One region of the Arthrobacter sp. 9E16 genome, then DNA from elsewhere that is predicted to be linked to it. Evidence: riboswitches for the same ligand, from Rfam matches in the RefSeq annotation. Region 1 holds a riboswitch; the other holds the start of a gene.

Evidence for each region. A riboswitch is a leader RNA that binds a small molecule or an ion and turns the genes downstream of it on or off. The one in region 1 is predicted to bind S-adenosylmethionine.
Region 2: it holds a riboswitch for S-adenosylmethionine, as region 1 does, so the genes downstream of both, CXR00_RS10695 (ABC transporter substrate-binding protein) here and CXR00_RS06570 (LLM class flavin-dependent oxidoreductase) in region 1, are expected to answer to the same signal.

What each region holds. Positions count from the first base shown of each region.
Region 1 covers NZ_PJIU01000001.1:1,355,284-1,362,380, forward strand. Annotated here, with positions in the region: gene CXR00_RS06560 (aliphatic sulfonate ABC transporter substrate-binding protein) at 1-957, opposite strand, end outside; gene CXR00_RS06565 (ABC transporter ATP-binding protein) at 1,065-1,889, opposite strand; SAM riboswitch class IV at 2,286-2,400, shown strand; gene CXR00_RS06570 (LLM class flavin-dependent oxidoreductase) at 2,436-3,857, shown strand; gene CXR00_RS06575 (alpha/beta fold hydrolase) at 3,984-4,601, shown strand; gene CXR00_RS06580 (CoA-binding protein) at 4,658-5,077, shown strand; gene CXR00_RS06585 (DUF1206 domain-containing protein) at 5,082-5,909, opposite strand; gene CXR00_RS06590 (MmcQ/YjbR family DNA-binding protein) at 6,021-6,407, shown strand; gene CXR00_RS06595 (DUF1990 family protein) at 6,404-6,973, shown strand; gene CXR00_RS06600 (GNAT family N-acetyltransferase) at 6,949-7,097, opposite strand, start outside.
Region 2 covers NZ_PJIU01000002.1:853,053-860,149, reverse strand. Annotated here, with positions in the region: gene CXR00_RS10710 (ABC transporter ATP-binding protein) at 1-829, opposite strand, end outside; gene CXR00_RS10705 (ABC transporter permease) at 832-1,725, opposite strand; gene CXR00_RS10700 (ABC transporter permease) at 1,722-2,723, opposite strand; gene CXR00_RS10695 (ABC transporter substrate-binding protein) at 2,720-4,375, opposite strand; SAM riboswitch class I at 4,480-4,578, opposite strand; gene CXR00_RS10690 (MDR family MFS transporter) at 4,881-6,614, shown strand; gene CXR00_RS10685 (MarR family winged helix-turn-helix transcriptional regulator) at 6,611-7,072, shown strand.

The DNA.
Region 1 (7,097 bases):
GGTTTCCACCAGTGTGGGGCCGATTTTCTCAAGCACGCTGCGCTGGGCCTCACCCGGTGCGGGGTCAACGTCCAGGTTGCTGCGTTCCAGCACCACGGTCTGGGCCACCGCCAGGTCCAGGCCGGCAACATCGGCCAGGATCTGCGCCGTTTCCTCCGGGTTTTCAGCAGCCCACGCGCGGGCCTTCTCATAGGCGTTGACCACTGTCTGAGCGAGTTCCGGATCCTCTTTGAGGAAGGATTCGTTGGCGGCAAGGATGCCGTAGGTGTTGAAGTCCAGGTTGCGGTGGATCAACCGGGCACCGTTTTGTTCGGCACCCGCCATGATCGGGTCCAGCCCTGCCCAGGCATCCACTGATCCGTTTTCCAGGGCGCTCCGGCCGTCTGCGTGCTGCAGCTGTTCCACGGTGACGTCGTCCAGGCTCAGTCCGGCTTCGTCCAGGGCCTGGACCAGGAAGAAGTAGGGGTCGGTGCCCTTGGTGGCCGCCACGGACTTGCCCTTGAGGCCCGCCACGGAGGTGATGTCCGAGTCGGCGCCCACCGCCAGGGCCGCCCATTCCGGCTGGGAGAAAATGTCGATGGCCTTGATCGGGGATCCGTTGGCGCGGTGCAGCAGCGCTGCGGACCCTGCGGTGGAACCGACGTCGATCGCCCCGGAGCGCAGGTTTTCATTGGCCTTGTTGGAGCCGGCCGACTGCACCCACTCCACCGTGACGCCGTCGTCGGCGAGGGCGGATTCCAGCCAGCCCTGGTCCTTGATGATCAGGCTGAGCGGGTTGTAGGTGGCGAAGTCGAGGGTGAGGGTTCCTCCGTCGGCCGCGCCGGCGTCGGCGGCGGCATCGGAATCCTCGCCTGCCACGCAACCGGTCAGCAGCAGGGAAGCTGCGGCGGCGGCTGCGGCCAGGGTCTTGAGCGCGGTGCGGGAAGCTGAGGGGGAACTGAGGGAACGGCTGTTCATGGGGATTCTTTCTGATGAGTTGGCTGCGAGGCATCGCGGTTCATGCGCAAAATGGGCGCAGAACGGCGGGGGTAGCGGCCCTTAGAGGGGTGACGCCGGGAGAAGTTTTAGTGGCGGTCGACGCCGAGGCGGGCCAGGAGCTCGCCGCGCATTCGGGCCAGCTCGGCCGAGGCGCGGTTCCGCGGGCGCGGGCCGGGCACGGTGATGGTGTCCGTAATGGTGGCTCCGGCAGCACCGGGCTCCCTGCCCAGGACGATGATGCGGTCTGCCAGCTGGAGGGCTTCGTCCACGTCGTGGGTTACCAGCAGCACCGTGGTGGGGGTGGCCCGGTGAACCGCGAGCAGCAGGTCCTGCATCTTCAGCCGGGTCAGGGCATCCAGTGCACCGAACGGTTCATCCAGCAGGAGCACGCCGGGCGTGCGGGCCAGGGCCCGGGCAAGAGAAGCGCGCTGCGCCATGCCACCGGAAACTGCCCGGGGACGGTGTTTGGCGAATGCGGCCAGTTCCACCAGCTCCAGCAGTTCGGCCACCTTGGCCTTGCCGTTCTTGGCGCTGATGCCCTTGGGCAGGCCCATGGCGATGTTGGCCTGCAGGGTTTGCCAGGGCAGCAGCCGCGGTTCCTGGAACGCGACGGCGCACCGGTCATCAATGCCGCGCACGGGTGTTCCGTTGATCCGGACTTCCCCGCTGGTTGGAGCGTCCAGGCCGGCTGCGGCCCGCAGGAGCGTGGACTTTCCGCAGCCGCTGGAGCCCAGGATGGCCAGGACTTCGCCGGCATGTACGTCAAAGGTGATGTCCCGCAGCACCTGGTGGGTTTCACCGCCGGAGCCGAATGCGCGGCCGAGGGAGGAAAAGGCAACGGGAAGGGCGGAACCGGCGGCGCGCGTTTGGGGCGGCGCGGCGGCAGGGGACTGTGAAGCCAGAGCGGTCATGTTAACTCTCCATCGGTCCTGGCAGTAGCACCCTACGGATAACGCCTTGGGCCGGGAGGCCTCCTGCGGTGTTGTCCTCGCTATTGCCGTCCCTCAAGGAGGAGGTACGGCAACCAGGGTTGCTGCGGCTTCACTGATCCAGGTCTCTCAGCCGCTCGGGATGGTCAAGAGCAACTAAACGCGCGATTGCGGAAACCGGCAAGTCCCCCGCGTAATATTTCGACGCCGCCTGTGCCGGCGGGGGCGCCGGCGGGGGAGTGGAGGCCAGGCTATCTGTGGAGTCTGGGACAGGATGGGGAATGCTGCCAACCAGTGGTCATGCGGGGTCATAAATCCGTTCACACGGGGTCATGTTCTTTCCTTGCCTGTTCCGCTGTGCAAATACTGGTGGCGAAGGATCATGAGTCCCAACGCAAAGCTCTGGCTGGTTGGGCGGCAACCCTCTTTCCGTAGCGGGGTGCCCCAGATGAGGATCCGGCCGTGTCGCGTCCGCGAACGGCAAGTACGGCGCCCCAGCGGGTGCGTCCCGTCCCGAAGGATTTCCCCGTGTCCGAATCATCTTCCTCAACACCTCAGAACAGCCGGCGGCAGATCCGGTTCAACGCCTTTGACATGAACTGCGTGGGCCATCAGTCTCCGGGACTGTGGCGCCATCCGCAGGACCAGTCCGCGAATTACACGGATCTCCGCTACTGGGCCAACCTGGCCCAAACCTGCGAGCGCGGATTGTTTGACGGCATCTTTATCGCAGACGTCCTGGGCACCTATGACGTGTATGGAAACTCCAACGAGGCCACACTGCGGCAGGGCACCCAGGTGCCGGTGAATGACCCGCTGCTGCTGGTCTCCGCCATGGCACTGGTCACCGAGCACCTCGGTTTCGGCATCACCGCGGGAACAGCCTATGAACACCCCTACCCCTTCGCGCGGCGCCTCTCCACCCTGGACCACCTCACCAACGGCCGGGTCGGCTGGAACGTGGTCACCGGCTACCTGCCCTCGGCGGCCCGCAACATGGGTGCCGAAGACCAGCTTGAGCACGACGAGCGCTACAACCACGCGGATGAATACCTCGAGGTGATCTACAAGCTGCTGGAAGGCTCCTGGGAGGATGACGCCGTCGTCCGGGACAAGGACAGCGGCATCTTCACCGACCCGGCGAAGGTGCATGACATCAACCATGAGGGCAAGTACTTCAAGGTTCCCGGCATCCATATCAGTGAGCCGTCACCGCAGCGCACCCCGGTGATCTTCCAGGCCGGCGCCTCGCCGCGGGGCATTGCCTTTGCCGCCGGCAATGCCGAGGCCGTCTTCGTGGGCGCCCCCACGAAGGAAAAGCTCAGGGCCACGGTCACCCGGATTCGTGATGCCGCCGAAGCCGCCGGCCGGGACCGCCACTCCATCCGGATCTACACGCTGCTGACCATCATCACCGCGGCAACATCCGAGGAAGCCGAAGCCAAGCATGTGGACTACCAGCGGTACGCCAGCGACGAGGGTGCCCTGGCCCTGATGTCCGGCTGGCTCGGCGTGGATCTGTCCACCTACAACCTGGACGAGCCGCTGGGCAATGTGCAGTCCAATGCGATCCAGTCTGCCGCGGACAACTTCCAAAAAGCGAAGGACGACGGCGAACCCTGGACGGTGCGCGACATCGCCGAATCCGCGGGGATCGGCGGGCTGGGTCCGCGGCTGGTGGGCTCGGGGTCCGACGTCGCCGAGGAGCTGATCCGGTGGGTGGAAGAGACCGATGTGGACGGCTTCAACCTGGCCTACGCCATTACCCCGGGTACCTTCGAGGACGTGGTGGAATTTGTGGTGCCGGAGCTGCAGAAGCGCGGTGCCTACCGGACGGAATATACCCCGGGGACGCTGCGCCACAAGCTCTTCGGTGCCGGTGACAAGCTGCCCGAAAACCACCGCGGTGCGTCCTTCCGGCTTCAGCCGGCAGGGATTCCGGCACGCTGAGGGGTTCCGCCGTCCGGCCGGAGGTTTGCGGGGCGGGTTCCGGGCGGGGCCATTGACCGGGGACGGACTGCCTCCTTACGTTTGAAGGGTCCGCGCAGTGAACCCTTTAGCGAGCAGGAGTCGGCTATGGAACCCTCACCCAGCGCCACCGGCATGGCCCTTTCCGCCGACGGCACCCGCATCGCCTGGTCCCGGCAGGGCGACGGTCCGCCCCTGGTGATCGTGGATCCGCTGACAGCTGACCGCAACAGTTCCAGTACCCGGGCCCTGGCGCAGCTGCTCTCCGGAAACCACACCGTCTACACGTATGACCGGCGCGGACTGGGTGAAAGCGACGTGGGGGAGGAGTACACGGCCGAGTCCGACGTTGATGACCTGCTGGCAGTGGTGCAGGTGGCCGGCGGAAGGGCAGACCTCTACGGGTTCGCGTCGGGTGCCTTCCTGGCGCTGCGCGCCGCCGAGGAGTCCGCCGTCATCACGCGGGTTGTCGCGCTGGAGCCGACCCTGGCCCTGGAGGAGGGTGAAGACGAGATGCTGGTGCTGCAGACGGAACTTGAGGGACTCGGCGGTGTGCAGGTGCCCGTGCTGGTGCTGGCAGGGAGCGCCAGCGGCAACGAAACGCAGGATCTGGCCCGGCGGGCCGCCGATGCCCTGGAGGAAGGGGAGTTCCAGCTGCTGGAAGGCAGCACGGCCAGTGTGCCGGAGACCGCCCTGGCCGATGCCATCGAATCTTTCCTGAGCTGAGGCACGCAGCCGGGCGTAAGCTGGTGCCCGATCCAGAGCCCACCGAAGGACGGCAGATGACACACGTCAATAACCCCGCAGTTGTCGAAGCACTTCTGACCAACAAGGGCGCCCGCTGGGCGGTGGTGGGCCTGTCCAACAATCCGCGCCGCACCGCCGTCGGCGTCTCCCGTTACATCCAGGACCACCTCGGAATGGAAATCATCCCGGTGAGCCTGAAGGGAGACGATGTCCACGGCAACAAAGGCTACCGGCAGCTCAGCGAAATCCCCGGACAGATCGACGTCGTTGACTGCTTCGTGAATTCCTCCCGTGTCGGGAACATAGTGGACCAGGCCATCGAGGCAGGCGCCAAGGCGGTGTGGCTCCAGCTGGGCGTGATCGACGAGGCAGCGGCGCAGCGGGCGGCCGACGCCGGGCTGGACGTGGTGATGGATACCTGTCCCGTCATCGAAGCTCCCCGGTTCGGTCTCTGACCCGTTACAGCTTGGCGAACCGGGCGCGCAGGATCCCGGTGTACAACCCGTAACAGATCATTCCGGCGCCCACGGCTCCCAGCGCCAGCACGCCGAAGGGCTGCTCGCGCAGGGCGCGGAGTGCGCCGTCGAGCCCGGTGGACTTCACCGGGTCGGCCGTGAAAGCGGCCACCATCACCAGGAGGCCCAGAATAGCCAGGGACACTCCCTTGGCGACAAAGCCCAGCGTGCCGGTAATGGTGACGGCGCGGTCCCAGATGCCCGCCGGAATCGCCGTCAAATCCTTGCGGAAACGTCCGGTGGCGCCCTTGAAAATGAAATAGCCGCCAACACCGACGATGCCAAGTCCCACCAGGCCCAGCAGGACGGCGCCCGCCGGCTGCGCCATCAGCTTGGCGCTCCAGCCTGCGGAACTCTCGCCGCTGTCCGTGCCGCCGCCCAGGGCTACGGTGCCGAAGGATACGCCGATGGCACCGTAGGTGATGGCCTGGGTGGCCGCGGAGCCTCGCACTTTCCAGGCGTCTTTGCCCTGCAGCCCGCGGCCGTCCAGCCAGACGCGCGATGCCTGAAACAGCGCGAGGGCGAGGCAGCCCAGGAAACAGATCCAGAGCAGGACCAGTCCGCCCGGCTGGGCGGCCAGGGCAGAGACGGCGCCGGAGGAATCCGCGCTGCCGCCGCTGCCGGACGCAATCTGCAGGGCGATCACGCCGATGAGCAGGTGCAGCACTCCGCTGGCGACGTATCCCATGCGTGCGGCCCGCTCAAACCCCTGTGAATCCGCCGCTTTTTCCGCGGCCGAAGCGAGCCGGTCCCCATGTCCTGTGCGAGCCAAAACTGTCCTCCGTTGGGTGAGCACACGTGCGGTGTGTGGCGGGTTGATGCTGGTCTGGCTTCCATTTTGTCACCTGTGGCGCGGCCTGGGGCGACGGACTACGCTCGGATGATGGACGCGGCAGAGGTAAGGCGGTTGTGCCTGGGCTTCCCGGGCGCTTACGAGGACTTCCCCTTTGGTCCGGAATCGTCCGTGTTCAAGGTCCAGGCAACCGGCGGCAAGGCGAAAATGTTTGCCCTGTGTGCGCTGGCCGGTCTTCCGCTGACGATCAGCCTGAAGTGCGAGCCGGAGTTGGCCCGGCAGCTGCGGGCGGCGCATCCGCAAATCAACGGTGCCTGGCACATGAACAAGACCCACTGGAATTCCGTGGTGCTGAATGACGGACTGGAAGACGGGCTGGTGCGCGATTTGGTGGAGGATTCCTATGATCTGGTGGTGGCCTCCCTGCCGGCACGGGACCGCGATTCGCTGGCCTGGAAAGGGCTGGCGGGTGGATGAGCCGGGATCTGAGCTATGCGGAAAGCGGCTACACCCGCCGGCCCTATCCGCAGCCGCTGACCGACCGGTGGCCTGAAGGCTACCGGCTGGTGCTGCGCCGGGAGAGTTTTGACATTCCGGATCCGGCGGCCGGGTACCTGCGGCTGGCCAGCGGAATTCTGAACTGGGATTTGCACCGGAGAAGCGGGCTGCGGGTGGCGCCGGGCACGCCGCGTGCGGCGCCGGGAGTGGAAATGGCCTCCGGGATCGGCGCGGGACCGCTGCGCTACTACGCTCCCTGCCGGGTTTTGTGGGCTGATGAGCCCGCAGTGGACGATGACGGCACCCCGGTTCCGGGGCAGCGGGCCGGCTTCGGCTACGGAACCCTTCGCGGGCATCCCGAACGGGGCGAAGAGGGTTTCTACGCCGAACTGGACGGCGACGGAAAGCTCATCTTCCGCATCGCTGCCTACAGCCGCCCTGCCAACAAGGTGATAGCTGCCGGAGACTTCGCCAACCGCGCAGTGCAGGCCTTCATCACCTGGCGGTACCTGGCCGCAGCCTACAAACTCGCGTCCGGCAACTGATCACGGAGCAGGACGAACGTCAGTCCCAGGCCCGGGATTTCCACCGGCATAAAACCGGCGGTGAGCAGGAGTTCCTGCGAGGCGGTGTTCTCTTCCTCCGTGTGGGCAATGACCCGGGAGACGG
Region 2 (7,097 bases), on a different contig from region 1:
GCAGGGACGAGAGCCGGGTGCCCTTGCCGCGGCCGGCGGGAACGGCATCGATCAGCTGTCGGGTGTACTCGTGGCGCGGGTTGCCCAGCACTTGCGCCGCCCGCCCCGACTCGACTATCCGTCCGTGCTGCATCACGGCGATTTCATCGGCGAGCCGGCTAACCACGGCAAGGTCATGGGAGATGAAGATCAGCCCGCGGCCCTGTTCCTTCAGACCCGCCAGCAGTTCGAGGATCTGGGCCTGGACGGTGGCATCCAGTGCGGTGGTTGGTTCATCGGCAATCACCAGCTGCGGATTGAGTACGGTGGCCTGCGCAATCAGCGCGCGCTGCCGCAGCCCGCCGGAGAGTTCACCGGAGCGCTGCCGCGCCCGGACCTCGGGATCGGTGATGCCGGCGGCGCGCAGGGCGGCGAAAACCCGTTCCTGGCGCTCCTCCCGTCCATGGACGCCGTGGGCGCGGAGGGCTTCGTCGATTTCCCGGCCGACCGTGCGCAGGGGATCCAGGGACACGAGGGCATCCTGGAGGACATAGCCGATGTGTTTTCCCCGCAGTCTGCGCCACTGCCGCTCGGAAAGCCGGGCTGCATCGTGCCCGAGCACGTCCAGGCGGTCCGCGGATACCCGGGCGTTGGGTGCGTTGAGCCCTACGAGGGTGCGGGCCGTGACGGTTTTGCCGGATCCGGATTCCCCCACCAGGGCCAGCGCCTTCCCGGGGGCAAGGGCCAGCGAAACATCACGGACGACGTCAACGGTGCCCCGCGCGGTGGAGAAGGAAACATTCAGGTTGTCGATGGCGAGCAGCGGCTGCTGCGGGGTGTGCGGTGTCATGGTCAGACCTCTGCTTCGAGTCGGCGCTGCAGGTGATGGCCCACCACCGTGGTGGTCAGGGCCGCGAGAGTGATGAATATCCCGGGGAACGCGGCAATCCACCAGGCGATCTGGAGGTAGTTGCGCCCGTCGGCGAGCATTGCGCCCCATTCGGCGGCCGGCGGCTGTGCGCCGAGTCCGAGGAAGCTCAGGGAGGATGCCCAGACAATGGACTGTCCGATGCCGAGCGTGACGAGGACAAACAGAGGGCGCGCCACGTTGGGGATGATGGTGTGCCGGAGGATATGGGAGCGTGACCGGCCCAGGGAGAGAGCCGTTTCCACATAGGGGGCGGCCACCACCTGCAGGGTCTGGGTGCGGAGCATCCGGGCGTAGCCGGGGGCGGATCCGATTCCCACGGCAACCGCGGCGGTGACGACGCCGGTGCCGGAGACGGCGATCACGATCAGGGCCAGGAGCAGGCCGGGGAAGGCGAAGAGGATTTCGACGAAACGGCAGATCGCCGAGTCGAGCCGCTTGCCGGACACTCCGGCAGTAATGCCCAGTGCACCGCCCAGGATCAGCCCGATGGCCGTGGCCGCCAGGCCCAGAAGCAGTGATTGGCCGGTGCCGGCGATCACCCGGGACAGGATGTCGCGGCCGTTCTGGTCGGTGCCGAACAGATGGGAGGCGCCCGGCGCCTGGAAGGCGTTGGCGGGATCAATCTCATAGGGGTCCTGCCGCAGGAACAGGGAAGGGGCGACGGCGGCGAGCACCAGGAACACCAAAAGCGCGCCGGCCATCCACACACCGGCGGGAGTGCTGCGGACCAGCCGCAGGGTGCGCGAAGGCGTCCCGCCGGTCAGCGGGCCGGTAGGCTCTTGCACTGTTGAGGCGGGTCTGGCAATCGTGGTCATGCTGCACTTCCTGTCGGGTTGCTGCGGGGGTCCACCGCGCGGTAGAGGAGATCCACGGCGAGGTTCACGAGGATGTAGACGGCGGCAATAATGAACACCACGGCCAGGGTTACCGGCATATCGCGGTTGATGATGGCATCCACGAGGGAACGCCCCAGCCCGGCCCGGGCAAAAATGATCTCGGCGACGACGGCGGAACTCACCAGTGAGCCCACTGCCCACGCGGAGAGCGTGAGGCCGGGCAGGATGGCGTGCCGCAGGGCATGCGTCAGCCGCACGGCGGCGTCGCTCAGCCCCCTGGCACGGGCGCTCAGGATGAACGGCTGAGCCAGGGCTTCTTCGAAGGAGGACCGGGTGACCTGGGCGATGAACCCGGACAGGGGGATGGCCAGTGAGAGCGCCGGCAGGACGAGCGAGCGGAAGCCGTCGTCTCCGGCTACCGGGAACCAGCCCAGGATGACGGCGAAGAGGACCGCAAGCATGATGCCCACCCAGAACGGGGGAAGGGAAGCGAAGAACACCTCCAGGGTCCGGCCGACGCCGTCGAGCAGGCGTCCGCGGCCCACCGTGAGGAGCGTGAATGCCAGGGCGATGACCCATGCGAAGGCCAGCGCCAGTCCGGCGAGCTGCAGGGTGGGAAGGATCTGCGGGCCGATGATCTCGATCACGGGAACCTTGAAGATATAGGACACCCCAAAGTCCCCGGTAATCAGGTTGCCCAGATAGGAGAGGTACTGCAGAAGAACGGGCCGGTCGAGTCCGTACTGGGCTCTTACCGCTGCCACCGTCTCGGGCGACGGGGAGGATCCGGCACCCCCGAGGATCGCTGTTACGGGATCGCCGGGCGTGAGGTGCAGGACAAAGAAGGTGAGGGTGACGGCCGCCCAGAGGACAAAAACGCTGCCGGCGGCCCGCTTACCGACAATGCGGCCGGTGCTGCCTCCGGACACCGTTGTGCGAGGTGCCGTGTTGAGGGGATCAAGGGATTGGGTGCTCATTGGGGATCCACCGCCGTGACGTCGTAGAGGTAGGGGAGGGAAAGGCTGGGTTCAAGGGTGAGGTTTGTCCAGCGGTCGCTGCGCAGGGCCACCTGGCTGGCCTGGTTGTAAAGCGGCAGCTGCAGGGCGTGGTCGCTGACGATCTGCTGGGCCTGGTGGTAAAGGTCCTTCCGGACGGCAGCATCGTCGGTGGCAAGTGCCGCGTTCAGGATCGAGTCCAGCCCGGGATTGCGAAAGCCCGATCCGTTGGCTACAAAGCCGGCAGACTCGGTGTATTCCGAGGAGAAGACAATGCGGAGCACATCGGCGGTGTTGGTGTTCCAGTAATCGGCGCGAAGGTCGTATTCGAAGGTGTTGCCCAGTTCGCTCACGGTTGCTGCGTCGCCGTTCTCGATCAGCACCTCGAAGCCGGCCTGCTTCGCTGTCGCCTGGATTTGAGTGACCAGCGCCTGGTGCGCAGCGGGCCAGGCTCCGGGGGTGTACGGGAAATGAACTCTCAGGCGCTCGCCGTCTTTCACCCGGTATCCTTCGGCGTCGTGCTCCGTCCAGCCGGCATCATCGAGCAGGCGGGCTGCTTCGGCGGGGTCCGGGTCATAGACGTGCTCAAAATCGGGGGAGTAGAAACCGGTGGTGGAGCTGAGCGGCCCGCCGGCCCGGGTGACGGTGCCGAAGTAGACGCTGTTGATGCCCGCGTCCACGTAGGCGCTGTGCAGGAAAGCCTTGCGGACGTTGAGGTCGTCAAACGGCGCACGGGTGGTGTTGAGGATGAGGTTGGTAGGGTTTCCGGGCCGGTCACGCAGGGTCAGCTCCACGTTTCCGTCCGCTTCCGCCTCGGCAAAGTGGACCGAGGGCATGAGGTCCAGGGCGTCCGCCTGGCCTGCCCGCAGCAGGCCGTACCTGGTGGAGTCTTCGGGAACAATGCGCCATTCGATCTTCTCAATGTGTGCCGGGCCGTCATGCTGCGCGTAGGGCGGAGCGGAGTTGTAGTCTTCGTTGCGGACCAGGGTGACCTTGGACTGCGGGACGTAGTCCAGGATCTTGTACGGTCCCGAGCCCACCGGCGAGTGGCAGTTTTCCACTTGCGGCCGCTTCAGGGCCGCGGGTGACTGGATGCCGAGGAAGGGCTGGGCGAGCACCTCAAGGAACGCCGCATACGGGCGGTTCAGGGTGACGACGGCGGTGGTCGGGTCCACTACCTGCGTGGACTCGTAGGGTTTGAGGTAACCGCCTGCGGTACCTGACTGGGTGTTTGGATCCACCATGTGGTCCAGGTTTGCCTTCACTGCTTCCGCGGTGAGTTTTGTCCCGTCGGTGAACCAGACGTCGTCGCGCACTGTGAAGGTGTAGGTGAGGCCGTCGCCGGACACTGACCATGCTGTGGCGAGCCACGGGTGGATGGTGCCGCCGCTGTCCTGTGAAACGAGGGAATCCAGGTAGTTCGCTGCGATGGATGCCTGCGGCATGTCGCCGTCCACGTGGGGATCCAGGCAGGAAATGTCCTTGCCGGTGGCAAAGACAAAGGTGTCGCTGCCGCTGGCTGCGGCCGGCCCGCCGCAACCGGAAACGGCAGTGGCGAGCATGGCCCCTGCCGTGAGGACGGCGAGGGTGCGGGGTATCTGGGGATGGGGTTTGGGAGGTCTTGCTGGGCTCACGTCAGGCTCCTGAATCATCGCCCGGCGGAGGGCGACGCAGGTTCGCCGGCGTCAGCTTCGCCGTGCCGGGGCAGGGCGAAGCTGACCAACGAAAGCGCGCAGCTTCTCCATCGGTCCTGGCAGTAGCACCGTTCCCCGCTGCTGGGCGGGGAGGGTTGCTGCGGCGTCGTCGATCCAGGTCTCTCGGCCGCTCGGGATGGTTAAGGAAAAGCTAGCCCATGGATCACGGCCGGGCCAGCGATGACCGTTTTTGACCTCAGGGGCGTCTCGGTGCGTCATCGGCGGTCACAGAGGTTCACGGCGGTGCCATCCGGACCCGGGACCGGGCGTCCGGCCAAGGGTGTGCGATACGCCACGAAATTAGTTGACTAAGGGCAATTACTTATATAGTTGATCTAAATCAACTACTAGCAGGAGCCCGATGTCCCCCGCAGAACGTCCCCCCGAAAAAAAGTCCGAAAAGAAGGCCAAGGTGCCCAAGCGGACCGCCTCCCCGGACGGGACCATGACTCACAAGCAGGTGCTGGAATCCCTTTCCGGCCTGCTCCTTGGCATGTTTGTCTCGATTCTGGCGGGCACGGTGGTTTCCACCTCCCTGCCGCTGATCATCTCGGACCTTGACGGCAACCAGTCCGCCTACACCTGGGTGGTGACGGGAACACTGCTGGCCACAACGGTGTCAACGCCGCTGTGGGGCAAGTTTGCTGACCTGTTCAACCGCAAGCTGCTGATCCAGCTCGCTCTTGGCATCTTTGTGCTCGGCTCGGCCCTGGCCGGCTTCTCGCAGGACACCAGCACGCTGATTGTCTTCCGCGTGCTGCAGGGTCTGGGTGCCGGTGGTCTCGCCGCGCTGAGCCAGATCATCATGGCTGACATCATCAGCCCGCGCGACCGCGGGAAGTACGCCGGACTCTTTGGTGCCGTCATGGCGGTGGGCACAGTGGGCGGACCGCTGCTGGGCGGTGTTGTCACTGACGCCTTCGGCTGGCGCTGGAACTTCTTCATTGCCCTGCCGGTGGCGGTGGCTGCCATCATCCTGCTGCAGATGACCCTGCACCTGCCCCAGCACGCCAAGCGCAAGGTCCACATCGACTACTTGGGTGCTGTCCTGATCGCCGGCGGTGTGTCGCTGCTGATGATCTGGGTGACCCTGGCGGGCAACCAGTTCGGCTGGGCCTCGCTGGCCTCCTTCCTGACGGTCGCCGGATCCGCCTTGCTGCTGATCGCTGCCGTGCTGGTTGAATTCAAGTCCCCGGAACCGATCATTCCGCTGTCCATGTTCAAGAACCGCACCTTCACCCTTGCCGTCGTGGCGAGCATTTCCGTGGGCGTGTCCATGTTCGGCACTTCTGTGTTCCTGGCGCAGTACATGCAGCTGGCCCGCGGTGCCACCCCCACCGAGTCCGGCCTGCTGACCATCCCCATGATGGCCGGCCTGCTGGTCTCCTCCACGCTGTTCGGAACGATCATCAGCCGCACCGGCAAGTGGAAGGCCGTGATGATTTCCGGCGGTGTGCTCACCGTGGTGGGTTCCATCCTGCTGAGCACGCTGGCCTATGACACCAACCTGGTGCTGGTCGGCATCTACATGGCCGTTCTGGGCGCAGGCCTGGGCATGCTGATGCAGAACCTGGTGCTCGTGGTCCAGAACTCCATTGAGGTGAAGAACCTCGGTGTGGCCACCAGCGCGGTGACCTTCTTCCGCAGTCTCGGCGGCACCGTGGGTGTTTCCGTGCTGGGTTCGGTGCTCGGGACCATCGTTGCCTCCGAAATCAAGGACGGCATCGGTGCGCTGGCGCCGGCTGACCAGGCTGCGGCCGCCGTGGCCCTGGGCAGCGGATCCATCCCCAAGGTCTCCGAACTTCCTGACGCCATTGCCGTGCTGGTGGAAAGTGCGTACGGCGTCGGCGTCGGCTCGGTCTTCCTGTACAGCGTTCCGCTGGCCGTCATCACGCTGCTGGCTGTCATCTTCATTCCGAACGCCAAGCTTGGCCGCCAGAATGCCGTACAGCTGAAGAAGGCCGCCGCAACCGCTGATCCTGCGGCGACCGCCGGCATCGCCGTAGCTTCCGCCCCGGCGGAGACCCGGGCATCCGACACCGCTGCGGATTCAGCGGCCCGGAACGAACGTCCCTCACCGGCCGAGCTTGCACTGGCCGACGTGGCGACGGGCGCCGTGGCCCTGGTGGATCCGGTCTCACCGGTGAGGACTGCCAACCCGGAGAGCCAGCCCAAGTGACACCGCAGGAGCTGGGCCGGACAAAGGCCCTGCACGAGGTTGAGGAAAACCTGCGTCTTCTCACGGAAACCGTTCGCAGCCGCATGCGGGACGCAGCCAAGGGCATCGACCCGACCCTGCCCCTGTTTGGCCTCAAAATGCTGCAACTGCTCAAGCGCGAGGGCCCGCTGCATTCCGGAGCGGCGGCAGACCTGCTGATGGTGGACAAAAGCGTCATCAGCAGGCAGTCGCGACAGCTCGAGGAACTGGGACTGATTGAGGTGCAGGCCGACCCCCGGGACGGCCGCGCCCGCGTGCTGGTCCTGACACCGGCCGCAGAGGAACGGGTGGGCTCTGTCCAAACCGGCATTATGCTGGACAGCCACATCCTGGATGACTGGTCGGCGGAAGAGCTGCATGAATTTGCCGGCTATCTCTCCCGGCTTCGCAGCCCCAGTACGCTGGCAGACGCGAGCTGAGGCCAGTCCCTGCGGATAAAGACAG